Regions from separate parts of the Shinella sp. genome, predicted to be linked through region 2. Evidence: riboswitches for the same ligand, from Rfam matches in the RefSeq annotation. Region 2 holds a riboswitch; the other holds the start of a gene.
What was found. A riboswitch is a leader RNA that binds a small molecule or an ion and turns the genes downstream of it on or off. The one in region 2 is predicted to bind FMN.
Positions count from the first base shown of each region.

Region 1: it holds a riboswitch for FMN, as region 2 does, so the genes downstream of both, ACT6VE_RS02420 (6,7-dimethyl-8-ribityllumazine synthase) here and ribB (3,4-dihydroxy-2-butanone-4-phosphate synthase) in region 2, are expected to answer to the same signal.

Region 1 is NZ_JBQVPI010000001.1:515,811-525,456, reverse strand. It holds gene ACT6VE_RS02450 (N-formylglutamate amidohydrolase) at 1-588, opposite strand, end outside; gene ACT6VE_RS02445 (MurR/RpiR family transcriptional regulator) at 779-1,657, shown strand; gene ACT6VE_RS02440 (ABC transporter substrate-binding protein) at 1,761-2,864, shown strand; gene ACT6VE_RS02435 (ABC transporter permease) at 3,009-3,899, shown strand; gene ACT6VE_RS02430 (ABC transporter permease) at 3,896-4,678, shown strand; gene ACT6VE_RS02425 (ABC transporter ATP-binding protein) at 4,688-5,749, shown strand; FMN riboswitch at 5,860-6,024, shown strand; gene ACT6VE_RS02420 (6,7-dimethyl-8-ribityllumazine synthase) at 6,119-6,595, shown strand; gene ACT6VE_RS02415 (helix-turn-helix transcriptional regulator) at 6,693-7,490, opposite strand; gene ACT6VE_RS02410 (ABC transporter ATP-binding protein) at 7,688-8,764, shown strand; gene ACT6VE_RS02405 (polyamine ABC transporter substrate-binding protein) at 8,803-9,646, shown strand, end outside.
Region 2 is NZ_JBQVPI010000003.1:257,982-267,627, reverse strand. It holds gene ACT6VE_RS08195 (NAD-dependent succinate-semialdehyde dehydrogenase) at 1-732, shown strand, start outside; gene ACT6VE_RS08190 (aspartate aminotransferase family protein) at 767-2,140, shown strand; gene ACT6VE_RS08185 (ArgE/DapE family deacylase) at 2,214-3,491, shown strand; gene ribB (3,4-dihydroxy-2-butanone-4-phosphate synthase) at 3,580-4,215, opposite strand; FMN riboswitch at 4,307-4,453, opposite strand; gene ACT6VE_RS08175 (SDR family oxidoreductase) at 4,512-5,300, opposite strand; gene ACT6VE_RS08170 (sugar ABC transporter ATP-binding protein) at 5,318-6,805, opposite strand; gene ACT6VE_RS08165 (substrate-binding domain-containing protein) at 6,831-7,769, opposite strand; gene ACT6VE_RS08160 (ABC transporter permease) at 7,896-8,870, opposite strand; gene ACT6VE_RS08155 (transketolase) at 9,081-9,646, shown strand, end outside.

The DNA.
Region 1 (9,646 bases), on a different contig from region 2:
GGGCTCGTTGCGGCGGATATTGTAGAGACCGCCGGTGCCGGCGGCGGCAAGCATCGCATCGGCAAGACGCGTATCAGCATCATGCAGGACACCAATCTCGACGGCCCGCTGCTTGCCGAAATAAATCGGTGTAAAACTGTGCATGGTCACGATCACCGGCGCCCTCCCCTCCGCTATGCCGTCCTTCACCAGGCGGGAAAGTTTTTCGCGGAACGGCTGGTAGAGCGCCTCGGTGCGGGCGTCGCGCGACGCCTGATCAAGGCCGACATTGCCGGAAACATCGAATATCTCACTCTTCTCCGGCATGGCAGCCGGCGATTCCGGCGGGCGATTGCAATCATAGACGAGACGCGAAAAGCGCTGGAAAATCAGCGTCGCATCAAGGCTCTTCGCCATGAGGCGCGACACGGCGAGTGCACCCGGATCCCAGGCGATATGGCTCGCCAGCGCTTCTTCGGACAAGCCGAGCGTGCCGAGCGATTTGGGCAGAAGGCGCGATGCATGCTCGCAGACAAGAATGACCCGGCCACGCGCAGACGCATTTTCAAGGGCGACGGGGTCGCCCTCATCTCCAGTCAGAATTCCCATGAGCCTGATCCCCTCGACCGGCTTTTGTCATTACTGAAAAGAATTCTTCACAGTTCGGCCGCTGTCAACGGGGGAATGAAAAAATCTCTTCAAAAAAACATTTGACTCGAATTGTGACAGCGCGTTTTATTTCCAAAACCCCGGCGAAGACCGGGTGCAGGGGAACAAGTTGACTCTCAACCAAGCATCCATGACGGTGTCGGATGTGATCACTGCCCATTTCGACACGCTGACGCGCGCCGAAAGGCAGCTGGCCGCTTCGCTGCTCGACAACTACCCCGTATCCGGTCTCGGCAGCATCACCACTGTCGCGGAGAACGCTGGCGTATCGACGCCGACCGTTGCGCGCATGGTTCAGAAGCTCGGCTTTCGCGGCTTTCCGGATTTTCAGGCCCGCCTGCACCACGAGCTGGAAGCCACCCTTTCAAACCCGATCACCAAGCACGATCGCTGGGCCGCCAAGGCGCCGGGCACGCATATCCTGAACCGCTTCGCCGACGCGATCATGACCAACCTGCGCCAGACGCTTTCGCAGATGGAAACCGCCGAATTCGACAGCGCCGCCACGCTTCTCGCTGACCGCCAGCGCAGCATCTACATCATCGGCGGCCGCATCACGAAGGCGCTTGCCGACTATCTCTTCACGCATCTCCAGGTCATCCGCCCGAACGTCACGCAGATCGCGTCCAATCCCAGCTCCTGGCCGCACTACGTGCTGAACATGAAGGCTGGCGACGTTCTGGTGATCTTCGACATCCGCCGCTACGAGCAGGAAATGGAGACGCTTGGCCGGGTGGCGCGCGAGCGCGGCGTGGAAATCGTGCTCTTCACCGACCAATGGGCCTCGCCCGTGGCCAAAGCGGCTGCGAAGGTTTTCCGGGTCCATATCGAGGCGCCGTCAGCATGGGACTCGTCCGTCGTGACGCTATTCATCGTCGAGGCGCTGATCGAAGCGGTGCAGAGTTCGGGCTGGGAAGAAACCAGCGGCCGAATGAAGACGCTGGAGGGCCTCTTCGAGGCCAGCCGGCTTTTCCGCAAGCCCCGGCCGGAGGTGCCCGGCAAATCCTGACAGGCATACGAAAAAACCGAAACAAAACTGTCACATAACCTTCATCTGCCACCAGTATCAGCTTCGCCGAAGTTGACTGACACACCAAAGGAGAACACCCGTGATGTCACAAACGAAACGTCTGCTTTCGCTCTCCACTGCCCTGGCGATCGCGCTTCCGTCGCTCGCCCTCGCCGAGCCGAGCGCCGAGCTCATCGAAGCCGCGAAGAAGGAAGGCATGCTGACGACGATCGCGCTGCCGCACGACTGGTGCGGTTACGGTGACGTCATCGCCTCCTTCAAGGCCAAGTACCCGGAAATCCAGGTCAACGAACTGAACCCCGATGCCGGTTCGGCCGATGAAGTCGAAGCGATCAAGGCCAACAAGGACAACAAGGGCCCGCAGTCGCCCGACGTGATCGACGTCGGCCTCGCCTTCGGTCCGCAGGCAAAGGCCGAAGGCCTGCTGCAGCCCTACAAGGTCTCCACCTGGGACGAAATCCCGGACAGCATCAAGGATGCCGAAGGCTTCTGGTACGGCGACTATTACGGCGTGATGTCGTTCCTCGTGAACAAGGACCTCGTCGCCAACACCCCGAAGGACTGGGCTGACCTCCTGAAGCCGGAATATGCCGGTCAGGTCGCTCTCGCTGGTGACCCGCGCGCCTCCAACCAGGCGATTCTCGGCGTTCTCGCCGCTGGTCTTTCCAAGGATGCCAAGTCCGGCAAGGAAGCCGGCGAAGCTGGTCTTGCTTACTTCGCCGAACTGAACAAGGCCGGCAACTTCGTTCCGGTCATCGGCAAGTCCGGCACGCTGGCACAGGGCTCCACCCCGATCATCGTCGCCTGGGACTACAATGCTCTCGGCTGGGCGAAGACGCTCAACGGCAACCCGCCGACGGAAGTCGTCGTTCCGGAGAAGGGCGTTCTCGCCGGCGTCTACGTTCAGGGTATCTCGGCCTATGCGCCGCACCCGAACGCTGCCAAGCTGTGGATGGAGCACCTCTACTCCGACGACGGTCAGCTCGGCTGGCTGAAGGGCTATTGCCACCCGGCTCGCTTCAACGCCATGGTCAAGGCCGGCAAGGTTCCGCAGGACCTGATCGACGCCCTGCCGCCGGCAGCATCCTATGAAAAGGCCTACTTCCCGACGCTCGAGGAAGTAGATGCCAACAAGGCTGCTGTCACCGGCGCCTGGGATTCCGTCGTCGGCGCGAACGTCCAGTAAACGACATCCCTCGTCGCCCCGGCCAACAAGCCGGGGCGACGACTGCGGGAACCAAGCACATTCAAAGTGCTACAGCTCTCTCTGCGCATCAGGAACGACGCGCAGAGAGAGCTGTAGTTACGGCAACCCCATAAGGCTCTCTTGATGTCTTCAGACAGCTCAGCCGCGACACCTCAAACGCGAGCGCCCTTCCGCTTCCCGCTGCATTGGCTGGGCGCGGCGCCGTTCGCGATCTTCGTCCTGTTATTCCTGATCATGCCGACGATGCGCATCGTCATCGGCGCCTTTCAGACACCCGACGGAAGCTTCACCCTGGACAACATCCGGGGCCTGTTCACCACGTCCATCCTTTCGGCCTACTGGATCTCCATCAAGATCAGCATCGCCTCCGCGCTGCTCGGCTGCCTGATCGGCTTTTCCGTCGCCGCCGCCGCGGTGCTCGGCGGCCTGCCGAGATGGATCCGCGGCCCGCTGCTCACCTTCTCGGGCGTCGCCTCCAATTTCGCCGGCGTGCCGCTCGCCTTCGCGTTTCTCGCGACGCTCGGCCCGGTCGGTCTCCTTACGGTGTTCCTGAAGACCCAGATCGGCATCGACCTGCGCGCGCTCGGCTTCAACATCCTCTCCTTCTGGGGCCTGACGGTCACCTATCTGTTCTTCCAGATCCCGCTGATGATCCTCATCATCACGCCGGCTCTCGATGGCCTGAAGCGCGAGTGGCGGGAAGCCGCCCAGATTCTTGGCGCGACCAATACCCAGTACTGGCGCATGGTCGCATTCCCGATCCTGCTGCCCTCCTTCCTTGGCACGCTGGCGCTGCTCTTCGCCAATGCCTTCGGCGCCGTTGCGACGGCGATCGCGTTGACCGGCTCCTCGCTCAACATCGTGCCGATCCTGCTCTTCGCACAGATCCGCGGCGACGTGCTCGGCAATCCGCATCTTGGTTATGCGCTGGCCTTCGGCATGATCGTCGTCACCGGCATCGCCAACACGATCTACATCTGGCTTCGCGCCCGCAGCGAAAGGTGGCTGAAATGAAGAAGTTCTGGGCCTGGGGCGCCCTCATCTTCGGGCTGCTCTATTTCATCCTGCCGCTGCTCGGCATGACCAATTTTTCCTTGAAGATGCGTCGCGGCGTCTATTCGCTCGACGCTTATGCCGTGGTTCTCAACGACCCTCGCTTCCAGGAAACCTTCACCTATTCCATCCTGATGGCGCTCGCGACGATCATCTTCGGCGTGCTGATGGTGGTGCCCACCGCCTACTGGGTGCGCCTGAAACTACCGGGCCTTCGCCCCTATATCGAGTTCATCACGCTGCTGCCGCTCGTCATCCCGGCCATCGTCATCGTCTTCGGCTATATCCGGCTCTACAACACGTCGAGCTGGCTGCCGCTGACCGGCTCGATCACCGGAACGAACATCCTCCTGATGTTCGGTTACGCCACGCTGTCGCTGCCCTACATGTATCGCTCGGTCGATACCGGGCTGCGCTCCATCGATATTGCCACGCTCACCGAAGCGGCGCAGAGCCTGGGTGCCGGCTGGATGACGATTCTCGCAAAAATCATCCTCCCGAACGTGCTGATCGCGGTTCTGTCCGGCGCCTTCCTGACCTTCGCCATCGTCATCGGCGAGTTCACCATGGCCGCCTTGCTCAACCGTCCCGCCTTCGGACCCTACATGCAGCTGCTTGGCGCCAACCGTGCCTATGAACCCGCAGCGCTCGCAGTGATGTCATTCGCCTTGACCTGGGGCTGCCTCGGCTTGATCCAGCTTGTTTCCCGTTTCCAGAAGGGCGCGCAAAGCGCCGCCTAAGGATCTTTCATGAGCTTTCTCACCCTCACTAGCCTCCAGAAGTCCTTTGGCCCCGTGCAGGTCGTCAAGGACTTCAACATGTCGATCGAAAAGGGCGAGTTCGTCTCGTTCCTCGGGCCATCGGGCTGTGGCAAGACCACCGTGCTGCGCATGATCGCCGGCTTTGAAACGCCCTCGGGCGGCGGCATCACCATCGACGGCAAGAGCCAGGTAAACCTGCGCCCGAACCAGCGGAACATCGGCATGGTCTTCCAGGCCTATGCGCTTTTCCCCAACATGAACGTCGCGGAAAACGTCGCCTTCGGCCTCAAGGTCGCCGGCCGGCCGAAGGCCGAGATCGACGCCCGTGTGAAGGAAATGCTCGGCCTCATCAAGCTCGATCATCTCGCCGACCGCTACCCCTACCAGATGTCCGGCGGCCAGCAGCAGCGTGTGGCGCTCGCCCGTGCACTCGCCCCGAAGCCGCAGGTGCTGCTGCTCGACGAACCGCTGTCGGCCCTCGACGCCAAGATCCGCGTATCGCTGCGCGAAGAAATCCGCATGATCCAGCAGCAGCTCGGCATCACCACGGTCTTCGTCACGCACGACCAGGAAGAGGCGCTGTCGATCTCCGACCGCATCGTCGTGATGAACGCCGGCAAGGCCGACCAGATCGGCAAGCCGGCCGACATCTACAACCGCCCGGCCACCCGCTTCGTCGCGAACTTCGTCGGTACGCTGAACCTCATCGAGGCCAAGGTCGTCGATCCCGCAACGAACCGCATCACGATCGGCGACCAGGGTGTGACGTTGCGCGAGCCACTCGGCGCCCTGAAAGCCGGCGACACGGTCTCGCTGGCGCTACGCCCGGAAGCCGGCTCGACGGCACCCGACGCCAAGGGCGACACGGCGCTGACCGGCGAGGTCACCTCCTCCAACTTCCTCGGTTCGGTCATTCGCACCCGCATGAAGGTGGGCGATGCCATCATCTCCTTCGACATGTTCAACAGCCCCGGCCTCGTGCCGCCGGCGGTCGGCGAGACGTCGACGCTGCGATTCACGGCAGGCGACCTGCTGATCATCCGCGACTGAGACAGCGGTTTCATTCCAGGCCTTGCAAAAGGCTTGGAAAAATCTGTCGTGAATTGCGTGTTTTCCGTCGCCTGCGGATTTGATCTTGGCGCGATGGCCGGCTAGTCTTCCATCGTTCTCAGGGCGGGGTGAAACTCCCCACCGGCGGTATCGGCCATTCTTCCCGACAGGAAGCATTCCGGAGCCCGCGAGCGCCTTCCGCCAAAACGGAAGGGTCAGCAGATCCGGTGCAATGCCGGAGCCGACGGTCATAGTCCGGATGGAAGAGAGCAAGCATGAGGCACCCGCCGCAAGGTGGGTCAGCGTGCCTCATGCGTGTTCGCCCAAGGGGATCATTGAAAAATGGCTCAACCCTTGAAAGGCCTAGACATGAATGCGAATGCCACCCCCTCCTCCCGGATCGCCGTCATCCGTGCCCGCTGGCACGCCGGCATCGTCGACCAGGCGGTCAACTCCTTCGTTGCCGAATGGGCAGCGCTTGGCGGCCGTGCCGAAGATGTCGACGTGATCGACGTACCGGGCGCGCTGGAAATCCCGCTGCACGCCCAGCTTCTTGCAAAGACCGGCCGCTACTCCGCCATCCTCGGCGTCGCGCTCGTCGTCGACGGCGGCATCTACCGCCATGATTTCGTCGCCGGCAGCGTAGTCGATGCCATCTTGCGCGTCGGCCTCGACACCAACGTTCCGGTGCTCTCCGCCGTGCTGACCCCGCACAATTTCCAGGAATCGGAAGCCCACATCGCGTTTTTCCGCGAGCACTTCGTCCTCAAGGGCAAGGAAGCCGCCAACGCCGCCCGCCAGATCATCGACGCCCGCGCGCAGGTCGCGCTCGCAGCGGTCGCTTGAATCAACATCTCAACGACCAGAATCAATCCGACAGGATGAGATCGCAAGCCGTTGAAAAGACTCAAGGGAGCCCGGCAGCAATGCCGGGCTTTCGCTTTTAAGGTTGCAGGTTCTTCAGATAGATCGACAGCAACTGGATCTGCGAGGAAATCCCGAGTTTGCGGTAGACGTTGCGGCGGTGGACCTTCACCGTACCGGTAGAGATATCGAGCTTGAGCCCGATTGATTCCGACGAATGCCCTTGCAGAACCAGTTCGATGATCGAGGCCTCGCGGTCCGTGAGATTGAGCCTGCGCCAGACGCGGTCCGCCGCGCTCACCGGCTCGCTGCGTCGCCCACGCCCCTGCCCCGTATCCGCAAAGCGCCCGGCAAGATCACCCCAGACCCGGCGCACGAAGGCGGTAGCGAAGGGTTCCACATCGTTGAGCAGCCCGTATTCTGCAGCCGGGAAGACGCCGGTCTTTTCCCGCCGCATCAGCGAGACGACGACCGTGACGCCATCGGCGGTCGGCACAAAGAAGCCGAGCTCTTCGGCAAGCCGGGTCTGAGAGTAGTAGGTGCGGTAGTACTCGCTGGAGAAGAAGCGATCCGGCGCCAGCTCCCGCATGCGGAAAACGCCGGCCCGGGCCGCGCGGGTCGTGTGGTAGAACGGGTCGAGCAGATAGGGGCCAGCCTGGTAGAGCGTCACGAAGATATGATGGTCATCCGCATCGAAGGTGCTGAACAGGTCGATCGGCCGGGCCTTGTCGCGATAGGCGAAGATGACCATGTCGTCGAAGCGCACGAGCGCCCGCATCATCGCCAGCAAGGTTTCGCCCGTCTTGCGATCAGGTGTCTCCGCAGCCCCCGTCCAATCGGCGAGCGTATGGAAAAGTGCCTTGAAATCGACCTGCATGGCGTTCCTGCTCCCCAGTTCCGCGCGCGGAAACCCTCTACCGCCATCGCAGGGGTATACTCCTCCCACAGCCGATTTATGGATAAAATACCTCTCTCGGGGTATATACCAACCGGCAGGCCGCTGACTAGCATTCGAGCTGACGGTGGCCATAGCGGCAGAGATCGCTGAGAGACCAACAACCGCAGGGAACAGACGTGATATCCGCCCCAACGAACGACATCGAGTTCCGTTCGGTGACCAAGCGCTATGGCGCGGTGACCGCGGTCTCCGACATCAACCTCGCCGTGCCGAAGGGCGCCTTCGTGGCCCTTCTCGGCCCGTCCGGCTGCGGCAAGACCACCTGCCTTCGAATGATCGGCGGCTTCGAGCAGCCGAGCGAGGGCGAGGTGTTGATTGCGGGCAGCGTCGTCAACGGCGTGCCGGCCTATCGACGCCCCGTCAACATGGTGTTCCAGCAATACGCGCTCTTCCCGCATTTCGATGTCGAGCAGAATGTCGCCTATGGCCTGAAGCAGCTTCGCCCGAAACTGCCGACCGCGGAAATTTCGCGCCGCGTCGGCGAGGCGCTGGAGATGGTGCGCCTCTCCGGCTTCGCCAAGCGTCGCATCCATGAAATGTCCGGCGGCCAACAGCAGCGCGTAGCGCTCGCCCGCGCCCTCGTCAACAAGCCCTCCGTGCTCCTGCTCGACGAACCGCTGGCGGCCCTCGACAAGAAGCTGCGCTCCGCGATGCAGATCGAGCTTCAAACCCTTCAACGCGACCTCGGCATCACCTTCGTGCTCGTCACCCATGACCAGGAGGAAGCCCTGTCGATGAGCGACCTCGTCTGCGTGATGAGCGCCGGCAGCATCCGCCAACTCGCCACGCCGCAGGAAGTCTACGACCGTCCGGCCGATCTCTTCGTCGCCGATTTCGTCGGCAAGACCAACCGCCTCGACGGCATGCTGGAAACCGGCGGCACCGTGCGCCTTCGCAACGGTTCGGCCCTTGTTTCCTCGCGCAGCGAGCTTGCCCCCGGCGCCGTCACCGTCGCGCTACGGCCGGAGGCAATCCGCCTGTCCCGTCAGGCCGAGGGCGCCGCACTCGAAGGCATCGTCACCCATCGCATCTTTCTCGGCTCGGCCGCCGAATATTCCGTCTCGGTCGCCGGCCTCGGCGACCTGCTGGTCACCGCCGAACGCCACAGCCAATCAGAAAACGACCTCGTCGCGCCGGGCGAGCGGGTCGCAATAAGCTTCGATCCCGGCAAAGCGCATATCTTTCCAGCCTGAGGGAAACAGGCCCGTCACAACAACAAGGGAACAGTGTGATGTCGAAATGGTTCAGAGAGAATGCCCCGATCAGTGCCCGTGAGCTGACGGAAGAATTCATGCGCCTGAAACGCGGCTCGGTCACGCGCCGCCACTTTCTTGGCGTCACTGGTCTCGGCCTTGCCGCCGCAGTCCTTGCCCGCCAGCCGGGCCTCTTCGCCTCCGAAGCCCATGCGGCCGAGGACCTCGGCTCCTCCATGTCGCTCGCCACCTGGCCGAACTACCACGACCCGGCGACCTTCGAAGCCTTCACAGCCGCAACCGGCGTGGCCGTCGAGGTCAACGTGTTCGGCTCGAACGAGGAGATGCTGGCAAAACTCCAGGCCGGCGGCACCGGCTGGGACCTTTTCGTTCCGACCAACTACACGATTTCCACCTATGTGAGCCTCGGCCTGATCGATCCGATAGACATTGCCAAGGTGCCGAATTTCGACCCGAAGACACAGAACACCCGCTTCACCAACGAGGGTACGGTCGACGGCAAGGTTTTCGCCCTGCCCAAGAACTGGGGCACGACGGGCATCGCCTTCAATTCCAACAAGATGAAGTCGAAGGTCACGAGCTGGAAGGACTTTTTCGAGCTCGCCATGACCGAGGCCGACGGCCGCGCCATGGTGCACGACTACCAGCTCACCACCATCGGCAACGCCCTCGTCTCGCTCGGCTTCTCGTTCAACTCGGTGAAGGCGGAGGAACTTGCAAAGGCTGAGGAGCTGCTGATCAAGGTTAAGCCGCACCTCTACGCCATCAACAGCGACTACCAGCCCTCCATGCGCGCCTCCGACGCGTGGATGACCATGTGCTGGACCAATGACGGCGCGCAGCTCAACCGCGACATTCCGG
Region 2 (9,646 bases):
GCCGGCCAGTGCGCGCCGACCATGAAGCGGCTGGTGATGGAACTCGGCGGCCACGCGCCGCTGATCGTTTTCGCCGATGCCGACATCGACAAGGCCGCCGACATTGCGATCAACGCCAAGTTCGCCACCTCCGGCCAGGACTGCCTCGCCGCCAACCGTATCTATGTCGAGCGGTCCGTGCTTGCAGCGTTCACCAGGGCCTTCAAGGCTCGCATCGAGGCACTGAAGGTCGGCGGCGGGCTTGAAGCCGATGTGGAGATCGGCCCGTTGATGCACGAGCGGGCGATTGCCAAGGTCGAGGAACAGGTCGCCGACGCTCTGAAGCACGGCGCAACGCTGTTGACTGGCGGCAAACGTCATAAAGCAGGCCCACTGTTCTATGAGCCGACGCTGTTGACGGATGTCTCCGACGATACGCTGATCATGCGTGAAGAAACCTTCGGCCCGGTCGCCGCCGTCACCGCTTTCGACAGTGAAGCGGAGGTCGTCAAGCGCGCCAACGATACTGAATACGGCCTCGTCGCCTATGTCGTCACCGAAAACGGCGCCCGCCAGATGCGGCTTGCCCGCGCGCTGGAATACGGCATGGTGGCCATCAACCGGGTGAAGATCACCGGCGGGCCGATTCCCTTCGGCGGCTGGAAACAATCCGGTCTTGGCCGCGAGGGGTCGCGCCACGGCATGGAGGCCTTCACCGAACTCAAATATCTCTGCATCGACACGGCTGCCTGATCCCGGGCGCCGAACTATACTGAAAGGAAAGACCATGCTCGACGGAAATAACGAACTGACCGCCTGGGACCGCGATCACTTCTTCCACCCTTCGACCCATATGGGCATGCACGCCCGCGGCGAGACGCCGACGCGTGTCATCGCAGGCGGCGAAGGCGTCTACATTACCGACACCAACGGCAAGACGAGCCTCGATGCCTTTGCCGGCCTTTACTGCGTCAATGTCGGCTATGGCCGCCAGAAGATCGCCGATGCGATCGCCGAGCAGGCAAAGAACCTCGCCTATTACCACGCCTATGTCGGCCACGGCACGGAAGCCTCGATCACACTGTCCAAGATGATCATCGACCGCGCACCCGAGGGCATGAGCCGCGTCTATTTCGGTCTTTCCGGCTCGGATGCCAACGAGACCAACATCAAGCTGATCTGGTACTACAACAACATTCTCGGCCGGCCGGAGAAGAAGAAGATCATTTCGCGCTGGCGCGGTTATCACGGCTCGGGCGTCATGACCGGTTCGCTGACGGGCCTTGCCCTCTTCCACAATGCCTTCGACCTGCCGCGTGCGCCGATCCTGCACACGGAAGCCCCCTACTTCTTCCGCCGTCCGGATCGTTCGATGGATGAAGAACAGTTTTCGCAATATTGCGCCGACAAGCTGGAGGAGATGATCATCGCCGAAGGGCCTGACACGGTTGCCGCCTTCATCGGCGAGCCGATCCTTGGCACAGGTGGCATCGTGCCGCCGCCGAAGGGTTATTGGCAGAAGATCCAGGCCGTGCTCGACAAATACGACATCCTGCTCGTTGCCGACGAGGTCGTCACCGGCTTTGGCCGCCTCGGCACGATGTTCGGCTCGGACCATTACGGCATGAAGCCGGCCCTCATCACCATCGCCAAGGGCCTCACCTCGGCCTATGCACCGCTCTCCGGCACCATCGTCTCGGAAAAGATGTGGGAGGTTCTGGTCAAGGGCTCGGATGAACTCGGCGCCATCGGCCATGGCTGGACCTATTCCTCGCATCCGATCTGCGCCGCTGCCGGCATTGCCAATCTCGAACTCGTCGACGAACTCGGCCTCGTCGAAAACGCCGGCTCCACCGGCGCTTACTTCCGCGCGGAACTGGCGAAAGCCGTCGGCGATCACAAGCATGTCGGCGAAGTGCGTGGCGATGGCCTGATGGCGGCCATCGAATTCGTCGAGGACAGAGACGACCGTGCCTTCTTCGATCCGTCGAAAAAGATCGGTCCACAGGTCTCCGCCGCCCTTCTCGAACGCGGCGTCATCGGCCGGGCCATGCCGCAGGGCGACATTCTCGGCTTCGCGCCGCCGCTGTGCCTGACGCGGGAAGAAGCGGATATCGTCGTGAAGGCTGCGGCCGATGCCGTGAAGACCGTTCTCGGCTAAGCCAGCTTGAAATGGGCGAGGCAGCAGCTAGGCTGTCCCGTCCCCTCCATTGAACTCCAAGCTTAAGATTGCCATGACATCCGCGAACGACCGTATCCTCGACGCCGTCGATCTGCATTTCGACGATCAGGTCCGTTTTCTCGAAACCCTGGTGCGGTTCAAGTCCCTGCGCAACGAGGAATCGGCGGCGCAGGATTTCATCGAGACGGCGCTGAAACAGCGCGGTTTCACCACCAGCCGTTTCCGCACCGATGCGTCAAAAATCGGCCGGCATCCGGCCTTTTCGCCGACCACGGTGGATTACGACGCGAGTTGGAACGTCGTCGGCAGCAAACCCGCTGAGGGCGGCGGCCGGTCCCTCGCCTTCAATTCCCATGTCGACATCGTTCCGGCTGGAAGCAGCCAGCGCTGGACCTCCCCACCCTTCGAACCCGTCCGCAATTGCGACTGGCTTTACGGCCGTGGAGCTGGCGACATGAAAGCCGGCCTCGTCGCCTCTATCTTCGCGCTCGACGCGATCGCCGCAGCCGGCCTGTCGCTGCGCGGTGACGTTCAGGTGCAGTCGGTCGTGGAAGAGGAAATCACCGGTAACGGTGCTGCAACGGCGTTTGCCCTTGGTTTTACCGCCGACGCGATCGTCAGCCCCGAACCGACCGATGAACAGCTCGTGCGCGCCAATGCCGGCGTGCTGAAATTCAGGCTGGAAACGAAGGGCCGCCCGGCCCATCCGCGCGAGCCGGAATCCGGCCAGAGCGCCATCGACCTGATGATCCGCCTGATCGGCCATCTCAGGACCCTGGAGCAGCAATGGATCGCCGAACGGCAAGGCAAGCGCTGGTTCAAGGGTCTTGCAAATCCCGTCGCGCTGACGATCGGCACCATCGCCGGCGGCGACTGGATCGCCTCGATCCCCAGCGACTGCACCGCCGAAGGCCGGATCGGCTTCTACCCGGGCGAGAGCCCGAAGGCCCGTGCGGCCGAATTCGAGGCTTTCGTGGAGCGCATGCAGGCCGAGGACCCCGTCTTCGCCGGCGGGCAACTCGTGACGCTCACCTGGGTCGGTGTGATGCATGCCGGCTACGAGCTGCCTGAAGACACCGCCGCCGAAGCGAGCCTGCGCATAGCCCATGCCGCCACCCATACAGGCGAGGATCTGAAAGCCTACGTCATGGCCTGCTATCTCGATGCCGCCGTGTTCTCTGTGCACGGCAACATCCCCTCGCTGGTCTATGGTCCCATTGCCGAAAACATCCACGGCATTGACGAGCGCATCAGCCTTGCCTCCTTGCGACGCGTCACAAAAACACTCGCGCTCTTCGCCGCGGATTGGTGCGGGGTTAGAGATGCCTGACATTGCACAATATCGGAGTGGCTAAAGCGCGCCGCACCTACTCGGCGCGACGCGTTTACCAGAACGAAACCTGCCTTTCCGGCGATATCTACGCGGCTTGCGTGGAAACAGCCGGCTGCTGTGCTTCGAGGTAAACAATCAGGTCTTCGATGGTGACAAGCGGCAACTGGTGACGTTCGGCGAACGCGACCAGCTCGGGGAGCCTCGCCATGGTGCCGTCATCATTGGCGACTTCGCAGATCACACCCGACGGAATTTTGCCCGCTAGGCGCGCGAGATCGACCGCCGCTTCCGTATGGCCCGGCCGCCCGCGCACACCGCGAGGATGCGCCCGCAACGGGAAAATGTGACCCGGCCGGGCAAAATCCGACGGCGTGGATGCAGGGGCCATGAGCGCCTGCACAGTCGCTGCACGATCGGCTGCCGAAATACCGGTCGTGGTGCCGGGCAAATAATCGACGGAAACGGTGAAGGCCGTTTTGTGCAGTTCGGTGTTCTGCGGCACCATCAGCGGGATATCGAGCGCATCGAGACGGTCGCCGTCCATCGCGACGCAGATCAGTCCGCGCGCGTGTTTCATCATGAAGGCGATCGTTTCAGGTGTTACCGCGTCCGATGCGACGATGATGTCGCCCTCGTTCTCACGGTCTTCATCGTCCACGACCACGATCATGCCGCCGCGCGAAAGCGTCGCGATTGCGTCTTCAATTTTCGAGATTGCCATTTCATTGCCTTTCAAGGGGTGCCGCTATCGGCGTTATCAATCCCTTGGGCGAACAGGCCTGCGGACCGCCCCGAAAAGGGCGATTTTGCAGACATGTCCTCTTCCATCCGGACTGTAACCGTCGGCCCCGGCCTCGCACCGGGTCTGCTGACCTTCCACTTGCATGGAAGCGCTCGCGGGCTCCCGGATCGCTCCGAATACCGCCGGTGGGGATTTTCACCCCGCCCTGAGAACACGTGTAAATAAGGAATTCCACCGGACGAATGCAAGAGGTCGGCACCGCCGACCCGGCAATATCACCAGCAACAGAAACCGCCATCAACGAGAAGGTCGACGCCGGTCACGTAGCTTGCCGCACCTGACAGCAGGAAAACCGCAGGGCCGACCATCTCGTCGACATCAGCCATGCGCTGCATCGGGGTCTGTTCCTCGAACAGTTTCGTCTGGTGCACCATTTCCGGCCGGGTGTTCATCGGCGTTGCCGTATAGCCGGGGCTGATCGTGTTCACGCGGATGCCGCGCCCCACCCATTCCATCGCCATCGACTTGGTCATGTGGATCACGCCGGCCTTGGAGGCGTTGTAGTGGCACTGGCTGAGGCCGCGGTTGACGATGACCCCGGACATGGAGGCGATATTGACGATCGCGCCGCGGCCGCCCTTCAGCATGGCCCGCGCTTCCGCCTGGCAGGAGAGGAAAACACCCTTGAGGTTGATGTCCATCATTGTCTGGAACTGATCTTCCGCCATCTCCTCCGCCGGGTTGGCGTTGGCGATGCCGGCGGCGTTGACGGCAAGCGTCAGGGCACCAAGTTCCGCTTCGGTACGCGCGACCGCGTCATCGAGTGCTGCACCGCTGGTCACGTCGGCTGCGATCTGGATGCTGCGGCGACCGGCCCGTGCGATGAACTCGGCGGTGGTCGCGAGGCCATCGTCGGTGCGGCGATCAAGCAGCGCAACATCCGCACCGCACTGCGCCAGCCCCATGGCGATACGCTGGCCGATGCCGCTGCCGGCGCCCGTCACGAAAGCGACGTTTCCGGAAAGGTCGAACAATTTCGGCGCGTTGAGCGTGATTTCAGACATCTTGCATTATTCCCTGTTCAGATCGTTGCCAGTTCCATGACCGAGACGTCGTTTGCGTCCTCGCGGTTCAGGATGCCAGCCTGCTTGCCCTGCGCCATGACCATGATGCGGCTGGAGACGCCGAGTACCTCTTCGAGGTCCGAGCTCACCACGATGACCGCGACACCCGCGCGGGCGAGATCCATGATGAGATCGTAGATCGACGAGCGGGCGCCGACGTCGATGCCACGCGTCGGCTCATCCAGCACCACGACCTCGGGCTTGCGCGCAAGCCATTTGGCAAGCACCACCTTCTGCTGATTACCGCCCGAAAGCTCGCCCGCATTCTGCCCACCACGACCCTTGACCCCGAAACGCTTTATATAGCCCTCGGCGAACTCACGGATGCGGCGTGACGAAATCCAGCCGTTGCGGGAAATCTCATCGAGATTGGCGTAACCGATGTTTTCCGCAATCGAATGCTCGAGCACCACGCCCTGAAGCTTGCGATCCTCCGGCACGAGAACGATGCCGTGGCGGATGGCGTCAACAGGGGAACGGGGCGTCACGGCCTTGCCATGCAGGAACACTTCGCCGCCGGAAATGGGGTCGGCGCCCGTGATGGCGCGAACCAGCTCCGTGCGGCCGGCGCCCATGAGTCCGGCAATACCGAAGACTTCGCCCTTGCGGACGGAAAAATTGATATCGCGGAACGCTCTGGATGGCGAAGAGAGGTTGCGCACTTCCAGTGCCACCTCCTCCGTCGGGTCGGGAAGTGTCGGGAACATGCGTTCGAGGGAGCGCCCGACCATGGCCTCGACGATGGTGCGGATCGGCACGTCGCCGGTGTCGAACTGCTGCACCTTGGCGCCGTCGCGCATAACGACGATGCGGTCGGCGATCTGGCGGATTTCCTCCAGCCGGTGCGAAATGTAGATGATGCCCACACCTTCCGATTTGAGCCGTTCGATCTGCTGGAAGAGGAGCTGGGTTTCCTCGCCGCCAAGCGCCGCAGTTGGCTCGTCGAGGATGAGCAGACGCGCATTCAGCGTCAGTGCCTTGGCGATTTCGATAAGCTGTTGCTTGCCGGTCGACAAGCCTTCGACAAGACGATCCGGCGAGATGTCGAGGCCGAGCCGCTTGAGGCCGCTCCTTGCCCGATCTTCCATCACCTTGCGGTCGATGCGGCCGGAGCGCATCGGGTAGCGGCCGACGAAGACATTTTCTGCAATCGAAAGCTTGGGGAGCAGTTTCAATTCCTGATGGATCATGCCCACTCCCTCGTCCATCGCGGCGCGGGGACTGACGGGGGCGTAGGTCTTGCCGAGCCAGGTCATGGCGCCGGCAGAGGGTTGCACGGTGCCGGAAATGATGTTCGACAGGGTCGATTTTCCGGCACCGTTTTCACCGAGCAGCGCCACGACCTCTCCCGGGTAGATGTCGAGATCGACACCGTGGAGAACCTTGATCGGACCGTAGGACTTATGGATTCCACGGAGCGACAGGATGGGAGAGCGGGTCGTCATGGCGCTGCTGCCTTTCGGGTCCGGATCAGGGATGGTTCTTCACGAATTCCGGCGCGTTGTCGCAGGTCGTCAGCACCGCATTCGGCGTCTGGCGCTCTTCCACCTTCTGGCCGGCGGCAACGGCAAGCGCGGATTCGACGGCGAGAACGCCCATCTTCTGCGTGCTCTGCGTTGCGGTTGCGATGAACGGGCCCTTGCACTTGGCAAGGTATTCCAGCGCCGAGACGTCGCCGTCATAACCGCCGATGATCACCTTGTCCGAGAGGTTGGCAACGTCGACCGCCTTTGCCGCACCCATGGCGAGACCGTCGGCCTGGCCGAAGATGATCGTGATGTCCGGATTGGCCTGCAGCATGTTCTGCGCAATCGTGAAGCCTTCGTCGGCCGACCACATGTTGCTCCACTGCTGGTCGACCAGCTCGACGCCCTTGTTTTCGTCGATGGCGCGCTTGCAGCCCGTGAAGCGGTCGATTTCCGGCGTGGTACCCTTCTGGCCGTGGATGATCGCCATCTTGCCCGAGCCGCCAGCCTTCTCGATGATGTGCTTGCAGACGGCATAGGCGGATTCGACGCTTTCGCCGGCGATGAAAGTATCACCCGGTGCGCCATCCGGAACGCGGTCGACGTTGATCACGGGAATGCCGGCCTCGCGGGCGAGGCGGGTCGGCACGGCAGCCGCCGCGGCGCCAGCGGGGATATAGATGAACGCGTCGATGCCCTGCGTCATCAGGTCCTGCACCTGGCTCACCTGCGTGGCCGTGTCGTTCTTTGCGTCAACGACGATGACCTCGAGGTTCTTTTCCTTGGCGTATTTTTCGACGCCGAGCTTGATCTGGTTGAAGAAGTCGGCCTGAAGGTTCGGGACGGCAAGGCCGATCTTCTTGACCTCTGCGGCGGATGCGCCGAACGGGGTGGCGAGGATCGCAGCCGCAGTTGCCGCCATCAGCAGTTTGGACAGTTTCATGGTTTCTCCTCCGAGTTTCCCAGTAGCATCCTGCGGCTCGCAGAAGGCCACCTTCCCTTTTGCCGGTCCGCACCATTGCCGACCGTTTTCAGCATCCCGCCGCTCTTGGCGGCGGAACGAAAGTCGTTACTTGCGCTTGCGGTAGGTTTCGGCCGTGACCGCGAGCACGATGACGGCGCCGATGATGACCTGCTGCATGAACGGCGAGACGCTGAGCAGGTTGAGACCGTTGCGCAGCACGCCGATGATCAGCACGCCGATGATGGTGCCGCCGATGCCGCCCGTGCCGCCGGACAGCGACGTGCCGCCGATAACGACTGCCGCGATAGCATCGAGTTCATAGGAAACGCCGGACGATGGCTGGACCGAGTCGAGGCGGGCTGCGAGCACCATGCCGGAAAGGCCGGCGAGGAAGCTGCACACCACATAGACGAGCACGGTCGCGCGCTGGACGTTGATGCCGGCAAGCCGCGCCACTTCCGCATTGCCGCCGATGGCGTAGAGCACGCGCCCGCCGTGCCGGTAGCGCTGGTAGATGAGGCCGACCGCGAAGACCACGAACATCACGGCAACGGTCAACGTCAGGAAGCCGCCGAAGCGCACGATGGCCATCATGTTGAACCAGGCCGGAAAACCGATGATCTGCTGGCCATCGGTGATCATGTTCGCGAGGCCGCGGGTGATCGACATCATGGCCAGCGTCGCAATGAAAGCCGGGACATTGAAGCGCGTTATGAGAAGGCCGGCGACGAGGCCGTTGAGCGCTGCCGCGACGAGCGCCAGCGGGATGGCAAGCCCCATCGGCACGCCGAGAACGACGTTTAGATAGCCGAGCACCATCATCGCCAGCGCCATGACCGAACCGACAGCGAGGTCGATGCCGCCGATCAGGATAACCAGCGTCATGCCTACGGCCATGACACCGAGCACCGTGATCTGGTCGAGCACGTTGAGGAAGTTCCGGATCGACAGGAACTTGTCCGTAGCGAAGGTGAGGAAAAGGCACAGCACGATCAGGCCGATCAGCGGCCCGGTCGCTCCACGCAAGGATGGGAGCATCCCGCCGAACACTCCCTGTTTTTCCTTCGCTGCAACCAGCATGAGCACTCCTCCCGGTCCGCGCTTCACCGTTAATTGGGCGAACGCATAAATATTCATTACTGTGTGTAAATTCGTATACGACCGAACCCGGGCATGTCAAGGTGACCAGATAGAGGAATTTTTGCCACGTTGTGCGCTATTTTTCCTTGACATGGTGAAGTCCCGTGCAAATATATAGGCAACTGTATATTTATTCACAATGAGGGTTTCATGCAGCCGAACGATCTCGACCGCATCGCTCGACAGATTCGCCTTCGCGATCTGCAAGCGGTTTTCGAAGCCGGCGCCGGCCATATCGGCGGGGAAATGTCCGCTATCGACATTCTGACGGCGCTCTATTTCCGCGTGCTGCGCATCTGGCCCGACCAGCCGAAGCATCCGGACCGCGACCGCTTCGTTCTGTCGAAGGGTCATGTGGCGCTGGCGCTCTATGTGACGCTCGCCAAGCGTGGTTTCATTCCGGAAGACGAGATCAAGACCTTCCTCAGGCCCTATTCGCGCCTGAACGGCCACCCGAACTGCACCAAGGTTCCCGGCGTCGAGACCAATACCGGCCCGCTCGGCCACGGCTTGCCGGTCGCCGTCGGCATGGCGAAGGCTGCCAAGCTGACGGGTGCGCATTACCGCACCTATGTGCTGACGGGTGACGGGGAAATGCAGGAAGGGTCGAACTGGGAAGCCATCGCCTCAGCCGCGCAATTCGGCCTCGACAATCTAACACTCATCATCGACCACAACCGTTTCCAGCAGGGCGCGTCGTTGAAGGACACCAACAA